DNA from 4 places in the Bradyrhizobium tunisiense genome. Region 3 is predicted to be linked to each of the others. Evidence: predicted binding sites of a transcription regulator. Region 3 holds the regulator's gene; each other region holds the start of a gene.
The links. Region 3 encodes PhoB, which activates phosphate uptake and scavenging genes when phosphate is short. Its sites were predicted from a motif close to TGTCATNNANCTGTCAT; they were not measured.
Positions count from the first base shown of each region.

Region 1: a site for PhoB is predicted at 1,035-1,051, ahead of ugpB (sn-glycerol-3-phosphate ABC transporter substrate-binding protein UgpB). Genes of this name have one in related genera too.
Region 2: a site for PhoB is predicted at 1,087-1,103, ahead of ACFDR6_RS00480 (YdcH family protein). Genes of this name have one in related genera too.
Region 4: a site for PhoB is predicted at 1,369-1,385, ahead of phnF (phosphonate metabolism transcriptional regulator PhnF). Genes of this name have one in related genera too.

Region 1 is NZ_JBHLEV010000001.1:1,232,965-1,235,161, reverse strand. It holds gene ugpB (sn-glycerol-3-phosphate ABC transporter substrate-binding protein UgpB) at 1-980, opposite strand, end outside; gene ACFDR6_RS05730 (CaiB/BaiF CoA transferase family protein) at 1,203-2,197, opposite strand, start outside.
Region 2 is NZ_JBHLEV010000001.1:99,817-102,013, reverse strand. It holds gene ACFDR6_RS00495 (hypothetical protein) at 1-192, opposite strand, end outside; gene ACFDR6_RS00490 (hypothetical protein) at 312-530, opposite strand; gene ACFDR6_RS00485 (YdcH family protein) at 655-861, opposite strand; gene ACFDR6_RS00480 (YdcH family protein) at 1,190-1,369, shown strand; gene ACFDR6_RS00475 (NAD(P)/FAD-dependent oxidoreductase) at 1,473-2,197, opposite strand, start outside.
Region 3 is NZ_JBHLEV010000001.1:842,473-844,669, forward strand. It holds gene ACFDR6_RS04040 (GcrA family cell cycle regulator) at 187-699, shown strand; gene phoB (phosphate regulon transcriptional regulator PhoB) at 929-1,636, opposite strand; gene phoU (phosphate signaling complex protein PhoU) at 1,660-2,197, opposite strand, start outside.
Region 4 is NZ_JBHLEV010000001.1:689,238-691,434, reverse strand. It holds gene phnE (phosphonate ABC transporter, permease protein PhnE) at 1-429, shown strand, start outside; gene phnF (phosphonate metabolism transcriptional regulator PhnF) at 603-1,334, opposite strand; gene phnG (phosphonate C-P lyase system protein PhnG) at 1,492-1,917, shown strand; gene phnH (phosphonate C-P lyase system protein PhnH) at 1,922-2,197, shown strand, end outside.

The DNA of each region.
Region 1 (2,197 bases), 390 kb from region 3:
AATTTCGCCACGCCTTTGTATTCGTCGGCCGACTTGCCGCCCATCATCCAGAGCGAGGCGCCACCGATGATCGAGTTCTGCGGCGCGCCCTTCACGTCGGGATAGTAGGGCATCGGGACCGCGGTGAAGGCGAACTTGGCCTGCGCCTTGACGTTGCCGAAGAAGGCGGACGACGTCAGGTAGAGCGGGCATTCGCCCGACGTGAAGCGGCCTTCGCCGGTGTTGGTGCGGCCGGCATAATCGTAGGTCTTGTCCTTCTGGAGCTCGACCAGATTTTCGAGATGCTTGACCTGGAGCGGCCCGTTGAAGGAGAGCACGGTGTCGAAGCCGTCGAGGCCGTTGGCCTTGCTGGCGAGCGGCACGTTGTGCCAGGCGGAGAGCTGCTCGAGATTGACCCAGGTGACCCAGGAGTTGGAGAAGCCGCAGGTGGCGCTGCCGGCCGCCTTCAGCTTCTTGGCCGCGTCGAATACCTCAGGCCAGGTCTTGGGAATCTCGACATTGGCCTTCTTCAGCGCGTCGAGATTGACCCACATCACGGTCGACGACGAGTTGAAGGGGAAGGACAGCATCTCGCCCTTCGAGGTCGAATAGTAGCCGGTGATCGCAGGCAGATAGGCTTTTGGATCGAACTTCTCGCCGGTCTCGGCCATCAGCTTGTAGACGGGCTTCACGGCGCCGGTGGCGGACATCATCGTGGCAGTGCCGACCTCGAACACCTGCATGATGTGCGGCGCGTTGCCGGCGCGGAACGCCGCGATGCCGGCGTTCATCGTGTCGGCGTAGTTGCCCTTGTAGGTCGGGATCACCTTGTAGTCGCTCTGCGACGTGTTGAAGTCGTTGGCAAGCTTGACGATGACGTCGTTGTTCGCGCCGGTCATCGCATGCCACCACTGGATTTCCGTCACAGCGAAGGCCGGCGAGGCCGTCAGGCCAACTGTGAATGCGAGTGCGGCAGCCGCACCAAAATGTCGAAGACCCATCAAGAAAACCTCCCTTGCCCGTCACTAAAGAAGCGCTTGCGCTAGCAGCGCCATATGACGTTCACATGACTGTGTAAGCGGGAGAAACGAAAGCGGCAAGCGCTCGAAAAGGGAAGTCGTCAAATAGGCGAAGACGGAGCAGGTAGCCAAATCCGTTCGCGCTGCACATGCGTGCGCACGCCGCAGTGCGGCATCGTTCGTTCGGAGGAAGGCGATGGGCCCCTAGCGCTTGCGCTCGGGGCCGCAGACGGTGCCTTTTTCGACCATCGCGTCGATCTCGGCCTTGGAGTAGCCGAACTCGCCCAGGACCTCTGCCGAGTGCTGGCTGAATTTCGGCGGCAGCCGGCGCAGGCTCGGCTTGCTGCGGCCGAGCCGGATCGGCGAGGCGACGCCCTTGTACCAATCCTTCTCGATGATATCGCCGCGCGCGATCGTGTGAGGGTTCGTCAGCGCCTGGTCGATCTTCTGCACGGGCCCTGCGGGGAGGCCGGCGGCGAGCAGGCGGTTGCACAGCGGCTCGGCCTCGTGCTGGCTGAACACCGCGGCGAGCTCGGCGCGCAACGCCTCGCGATTGGCGATGCGGTCCTTGTTGCGGGCAAAGCGCGGATCGGTTCCCAGCTCGGGCTTGCCGATCTCCTTGGCGAGCTTGCGGAAGGTGCCGTCGTTGCCGACGCCGATGAAGATGTCGTCGGTCTTGGTCGGGAAGATCGCGTAGGGCACGAGGTTGGGATGCTCGTTGCCGGTGAGCGAGGGCGGCTTGCCATGCATGAAATAATTCGCGGTGTGCGGATGCATGATGGCAAGGCCGGTCTCGTACAGCGTGGTCTCCAGGAACTGGCCCTTGCCGGAGCGCTGCCGCTCCGACAGCGCCATCAGGATGCCGATCGCGGCATAGAGGCCGGTGCCGATGTCGACCAGGGGCACGCCGATCCGCATCGGCCCACTCTCGGGCGAGCCGGTCGCCGCAATCATGCCGGTCATGGCCTGGATGATGGCGTCATAGCCGGGATTGCCGCCGCGCGGGCCGTCGGCACCGAAGCCGCAGATCCGGCAGTGCACGAGGCGCGGGAATTTCTCGCGCAGCACCTCGTTGCCGATGCCCCATTTCTCCAGCGTACCCGGCTTGAAATTCTCGATCAGGACGTCGGCGCTCTCCAGCATCTTGAGCAGCACGGCACGGCCGCCCTCGGAGGCGAGGTCGAGACCGATCGAGCGCT
Region 2 (2,197 bases), 740 kb from region 3:
GAATTCGCCGGTCATGGGATCGCCGCTGCGGCTGAAGGCGACCGCGCCGATATGGCCTGCACCCCGCGATAAGATCTCGGCGCGCCGCAACGCGGCCGTCGAACTCTGGCATTCTTCCGCTGCGCCAGCGACAGGCGAGCCGTCGGCATCGATCAAAAAGGGCATTGCAACGTAATAGGTCACGTCCGACATGGCGTTGCTCCGGTGGAGCATGATCCGGACCCGAAGGGCCGCGTCAGCGAACAGTGTGAAGCGGTTTCCTGTCAGGATCATGCTTAGAACAGAAGCGCGATCTCATCGCGCTTCGAAACTCAGGCGGCGCTGCTCCTGCTCCGCATCTTGCTGCGTGAGGCGTCCGGGATGCAGCCGGCGGAAATCGCCGCCTGCAATTCTTCCAGCTCTGCTTCCAGGTATTCGTTGGCCATGATCAGCGCCTTGATGGTGCTGCGCAGATTGCCATCGCACATCGCGATCGCCTGATCGCAGGCTTGTTCATAATGGCTGTTGTCGAGAAGGGCGGTTGCCGACATCTGCGTTGTCCTTGTCAATTGTTCTGGGCGTTTCCTGGAGGCGCCGGGGTGCCCAAATGTTCCTATTTTGTTCTTTTCGAGTCAAGCGGATTCATGTGGCGGGAGCCGCGAAGCCGCTCACGGATCAGGCGATGATGTCCGGCGTAATCTGGTCTTCGATGAACGCGATGCGGTCACGCAACAACAGCTTGCGCTTCTTCAAACGCTGCAGCCGCAACAGGTCGGGGGCGGGCGATTGATGCAGTGCATCGATTGCCGCATCGAGATCTCGGTGTTCCTGCTGCAACCGGGTGAGCTCGGCTTCGAGCTCACGCTCGTCTTCATTGGTCATGTCTGCGGTGGCCGAAAACCGATGGCGTGAGACTAAGGCTGTGGATGCCCTGTGGAAATTATCGTCCTTGCGCGGCGTGACCGCAAGCGATCTGCAACCCTCGCTCGTCGATCTCCCGCAACATATTTCTGCAGGGCGCTGAGGTGCCGCGCAAGCGCATTGATATCATGGATTTTTCCCGCGCGGTTCCCTTACTCACGCTTCGTTACATATGAATTTTCAAAAATGAAGCTGCGATGACGGATACCCATCGACAGAACGAATCGGTGATGTAGACTTCGTTGTCCGGATCGAATCCTGAGGTTCAACCCTACCGAGGAGGTTTCGAATGACAATTCAGGCACATCTCGTTGAATTGGAGCGGAAGCACAAACTTCTCGAAAACGAATTGCACGAAGCTCTCGTGCACCTTTCAACAGACGACCTGCAAATTGTTGAGTTGAAGCGCCGGAAGTTGATGGTCAAGGACCAGATCGAGCGTCTGAGGCACGGCGACACGCTCCACTAGTAACCCCCGTAACAGCGTAGAGTTGATCGTACCCTCGCAGGGATGAGAGCCTTTGCGCTCATCCCTGCGGCAAGGTGCACACCTTGCAAAGATCCTTGCGCGATTAGATGTTTGCGAGCTCGGCGACGTGATCGGCGATCGCGAGCGACGACGTCAGTCCCGGCGATTCGATACCGAACAGATTGACCAGGCCTGCCACGCCATGGTCGCGCGGGCCCTGCATCAGGAAGTCCTGCGTCGCCACTGCGGGCGGCACGATCTTCGGCCGAATTCCTGAATAGCTCGGCATCAATGCACCGTCGGGAAGTGTCGGCCAGTATCTGCGGATCGCCGGATAGAAGCGCTCGGCGCGTGAGGCGTCGACCTCGTAATTGATCGTCTCGATCCACTCGACGTCGGGGCCGAAGCGCGCCTGTCCTGCCATGTCCAGCGTCAGATGCACCCCCAACCCGCCTGGTTCGGGCACCGGGTAGATCAGGCGCGAGAACGGCGCCTTGGCATTGCAGCTGAAGTAGTTTCCCTTCGCGAGGTAGGCTGGCGGAATCCGGTCCAGCGGCATGCCCTCGATGTTGCGTGCCACATTCGTCGCCGAGAGCCCCGCCGCGTTGACGAGGAGGCTGCATTGCAGCGTCATTGGCGCTTCGCCGCCGGCTTCGATTTCGACGAGGCCGTTCGCTGCCTTGGCGCGGATCAGCGGGGTGTGAAACGCGAAGGCCGCGCCTGATGCCTCGGCTTCGCCGCGCAGCGAGAGCATGTAGGCGTGGCTGTCGATGATGCCCGTCGACGGCGACAGCAGCGCGGCATCGCAGGCGAGCGCCGGTTCCAGCG
Region 3 (2,197 bases):
TTGTCAGATACGACATCTCGTGCAGCGGTTCTGATCCCAAGAGTCCTCATGTACCGGCGTAAACGTTCGGGCGTCAGTGGCGCGCCCGGCGAGCCTTAAGGGATTCTGACGACACGGGTTTTTGAAGGCTTAGGCATTCGCTGCAAGGCCCCAGGATGGTTGGCCGGCAGCGAGGGAAAGGGTGCAATGACGGTTTTGACCTGGTCCGATGATCGCGTCGAGCAGCTGAAAAAGCTCTGGGAGGCCGGACTTTCGGCCAGCCAGATCGCAGCAGAGCTCGGCAATGTGACCCGCAATGCCGTGATCGGCAAAGTGCACAGGCTCGGTCTGTCCGGCCGTGCCAAAAGCCCTTCATCGGCAGCACCCCGGCCGCGCAAGGCGCGTCCCGCGCAGCACATGATGCGGGTGACCCGCCCCATTGCGCGCGGCAACACCGCGCTGGCGCAGGCCTTCGAGGTCGAAGTGGAGGCCGAACCGGTCACCTACGACAACGTGGTGCCGATGAGCCAGCGGCTGTCGCTGCTGGAGCTGAACGAGGCGACCTGCCACTGGCCGGTCGGCGATCCCTCGAGCCCGGATTTCTTCTTCTGCGGCGGCAAGGCGCTCTCCGGCCTGCCCTATTGCGCCCAGCACTCGCGCGTGGCGTATCAGCCCGCAGCGGACCGCCGTCGTGCACCGGCCAAGCCGAGCACGCGGTAAGTTAGCTGATTTGCTGACTGCAACGACGGCTGCCGTAGCGCGACGGCGCCTCAACCAACTCGGTGTCGTCCCCGCGAACGCGGGGAGCCATAACCACAGGGCGCAGATGTTGCGCTAGACGGTCACTCCGAGTCTTCGCCAAACCACGCCCTGTGGTTATGGGTCCCGGATCAGCGCTTCGCTTGTCCGGGACGACACTGAGTGTGTCGCCAGAATTTCCCAGAACCCCTTACGTCTGCTCCGCCTTCGCGAAGCGATCATCGAGCGCATAGCCCGCGCCGCGGACGGTGCGGATCGGGTCCTGCTCGCGGCCGAGATTGAGCAGCTTGCGCAGGCGGCCGATATGGACGTCGACGGTGCGCTCGTCGATGTAGATGTCGCGGCCCCAGACGCTGTCGAGCAGCTGCTCGCGCGAGAACACGCGGCCGGGATGCTCCAGGAAGAACTCCAGCAGCCGGTATTCGGTCGGTCCGAGATCGATCGGCCGGCCCGAGCGCGCCACGCGGCGCTTGTCGCGGTCGAGCTCGATGTCGCCATAGGCGAGCACGGTGGCTAGCCGCTCGGGACTGGCGCGCCGCAGGAGGCCCTTCACGCGCGCCAGGAGCTCCGGCACGGAGAACGGCTTCACGATGTAGTCGTCGGCGCCGGTCGCAAGGCCACGTACGCGCTCGCTCTCCTCGCCGCGCGCGGTGAGCATGATGATCGGCAGTTGCTTGGTCTCGGGACGGGTGCGCAGGCGGCGGCACAGCTCGATGCCCGACAGGCCGGGCAGCATCCAGTCGAGCACGATCAGGTCGGGAATGTGCTCCTTGAGGCGGGTGTCGGCGTCGTCGCCGCGCATGACCGTCTCGACGTCATAGCCGTCGCCTTCGAGGTTGTAGCGAAGAAGCTCGGTGAGAGCTTCCTCGTCCTCAACCACCATAATGCGTGCGCCCATGGTGTCGTCGCTCCTTGAGGTCTTCAGCTATTCGGGATCGTCGTGGCGAAGTTGGTCATGTCCCCCTTCGGCCGCTTGTCGGTGATCGCCTGGCCCTCGATCATGTAGAACACGGTCTCGGCGATGTTGGTGGCGTGGTCGCCGATCCGCTCGATGTTCTTGGCGCAGAACATCAGATGGATGCAGAACGAGATGTTGCGCGGATCCTCCATCATGTAGGTGAGGAGCTCGCGGAACAGCGAGGTGCAGATCGCGTCGACTTCCTCGTCGCCCTTCCACACCGCCATCGCCGCCGGCAGATCGTGCGCGGCGTAGGCGTCCAGCACCGACTTGACCTGCTGCTGAACGAGGTCGGTCATGTGCTCCAGGCCGCGGAACAGTTTCAGCGGATGGAAATCCGTCTCCAGCGCGGCGACGCGCTTGCCCATGTTCTTGGCGAGGTCGCCGATGCGCTCGAGGTCGGTCGCAACGCGCATGGCGCCGACGATCTCGCGCAGATCGACCGCCATCGGCTGACGGCGGGCGATGGTGAGCACGGCGCGCTCCTCGATCTTCTTCTGC
Region 4 (2,197 bases), 150 kb from region 3:
CTGGTGTGGATCAACGTCGTCGGGCTGGGCCCGTTCGCCGGCGTGCTCGCCATTGCGGTGGCGGATTTCGGCGCCTTTGGCAAATTGTTCTCGGAGGCGATCGAAGGTGCCGACCAGAAACAGGTCGAAGGCATTCGCGCCTCCGGCGGGAGCGCGCTGCACGAGATCCGCTTCGGCCTGTTACCACAGGTGCTGCCCGTGATCGCGGGCCAGGTGTTGTACTTCATCGAATCCAACACGCGTTCGGCCACCATCATCGGGATCGTCGGTGCCGGCGGCATCGGTCTCCAACTCGCCGAGCAGATCCGCGTGCTGGAATGGCAGAAAGTGTCGTTCTTGATCCTGATGATCCTGGTCGCCGTCGCCGCGATCGACTTCATCTCGGGCAAGCTGCGCTTTGCGATCATCGGAAGGCGCGCGGTAGCCTGAGTTCTTTCCTTCTCCCCCTGTGGGAGAAAGTGGCGCGAACCGCCGGATGAGGGGTCTGTCTCCGCAAGTTCGGCGCGAGAGATTCGCTCGCGGAGAGAACCCCTCGCCCGTCTCGCCGCAATTGCGGCGAGCCACCCATTCCCACAAGGGGAGAGGGGGAAGAAGCGGTCACGTCACCCGTTCTCCACCAGAAACTCCACCCGCTCCGCGGCGAAGCGCGAATGCTTGGTCATCAGCGGCTTGCCGGCCAGATCGTGGTCGGTCGCGTCGACCACCAGGATCGGGCGTCCCAGCGCGAGATCGAGCCGGGCCGCATCGGTCGCGTCCACGATGCCGGCGGTGATCCGGGTCGCGCCGCGGCGATAGTCGCGCACGCCGAAATGTTCGAGCAGTTTCGTCATCGAGCGCGTCGCGGCGAACACGGCGCCCGCGTCGGGAAACAGCACGGCCGACAGCCAGGTGGTCGAGACGCAGATCGGCGTGCGATCGGCGAGGCGGATGGCCTCGATCCGCACCAAGGGCGCGCCGGTCTTCAATCCGAGCTCCCGCGCCAGTTCGCGCGTCGCGACGTCCTCCGTTGCCTCGATCAGCCGGCCATGCGGTTCGCGTCCCTCGGCGCCGACGATCTCGGAAAAGCGGGTACGCGAACGCAAGGGATAGGCGAGCTTCTGCGCCTCGACATAGGTTCCGCTGCCCCGCTCGGCCCGCACCAGGCCGCGCTCCGCAAGGGCCGCCAGCGCACGCCGCACGGTGTGGCGATTGACGCGATAGGTTTCGGCGATCTCCATCTCGCCCGGCAATTTGTCGCCGGCCGCAAAGCGGCCGTCGGCGATGCCGCGCTCGATGCCGTCGGCAACGAGGCGCCACAGCGCAACGCCCGACGACGCAGTGTCTTGCATGCTCATATCGCCGGTCAGCCTAGCCCAGAAATCACGGTTTTGTCACGAAACAGTCATGGCGCTCACTTATGAAGTTGTCTATTATCATAGACAACTTAGAATCGGCAAGTTCGGTGAATCGGTGACGCAGCACAACGACCAGAAAGCCCAGCGCAAGGCCGCCATGGCCGTGCTGGCGCACGCGGAGGCGGGCGAGATCGCCGCCCGCCTCCGCGACTTGGGCTTGAACTCGGCTCTGCCGGCCCATCAGGATCTGCGCGCCCCCGAAAACGGCCTCGTCATGCTGCGCGGCCGGGCCGGCGGCGACGGCGCGCCCTTCAATCTCGGCGAAGCCACGGTCTCGCGCGCGGCGGTCCGGCTTGCAAGCGGCGAGGTCGGCTTCGGCTACACGCTCGGGCGGGACGGTGAGAAGGCGCGGCTGATCGCTCTGTGCGATGCGCTGGTGCAGTCCAGGGATTTCGGCAGAGCGGTCGAACGGGACGTTATCGCGCCGTTGCGCGAGCAGCTTATGATTCGCCGCAAGCAGGCGGCGGCCGAGACCGCCGCGACGAAGGTTGATTTCTACACCATGGTGCGCGGTGAGGGGTGAGATCATGACCACGATTGCGGAACTGCCGCCGGGTTTCGTCGACAAGGTGCTATCGGCGCAATCGACTTTTCGCTCGGTGATGGACGCGATGGCGCGGCCCGGCTCGGTCCGGCGCATCGTGCCGGGAGCGGGGGCGCCCGACAGGATGATGCGCGGCACCGCCGCGATCGCGCTGACGCTGTTCGACCATGATACGCCGCTCTGGCTCGATGCGCGCATGGCGGAGAGCCCGGATTTGGTGAAATGGCTGAAATTCCACACCGGCGCGCCGGTGGTGCAG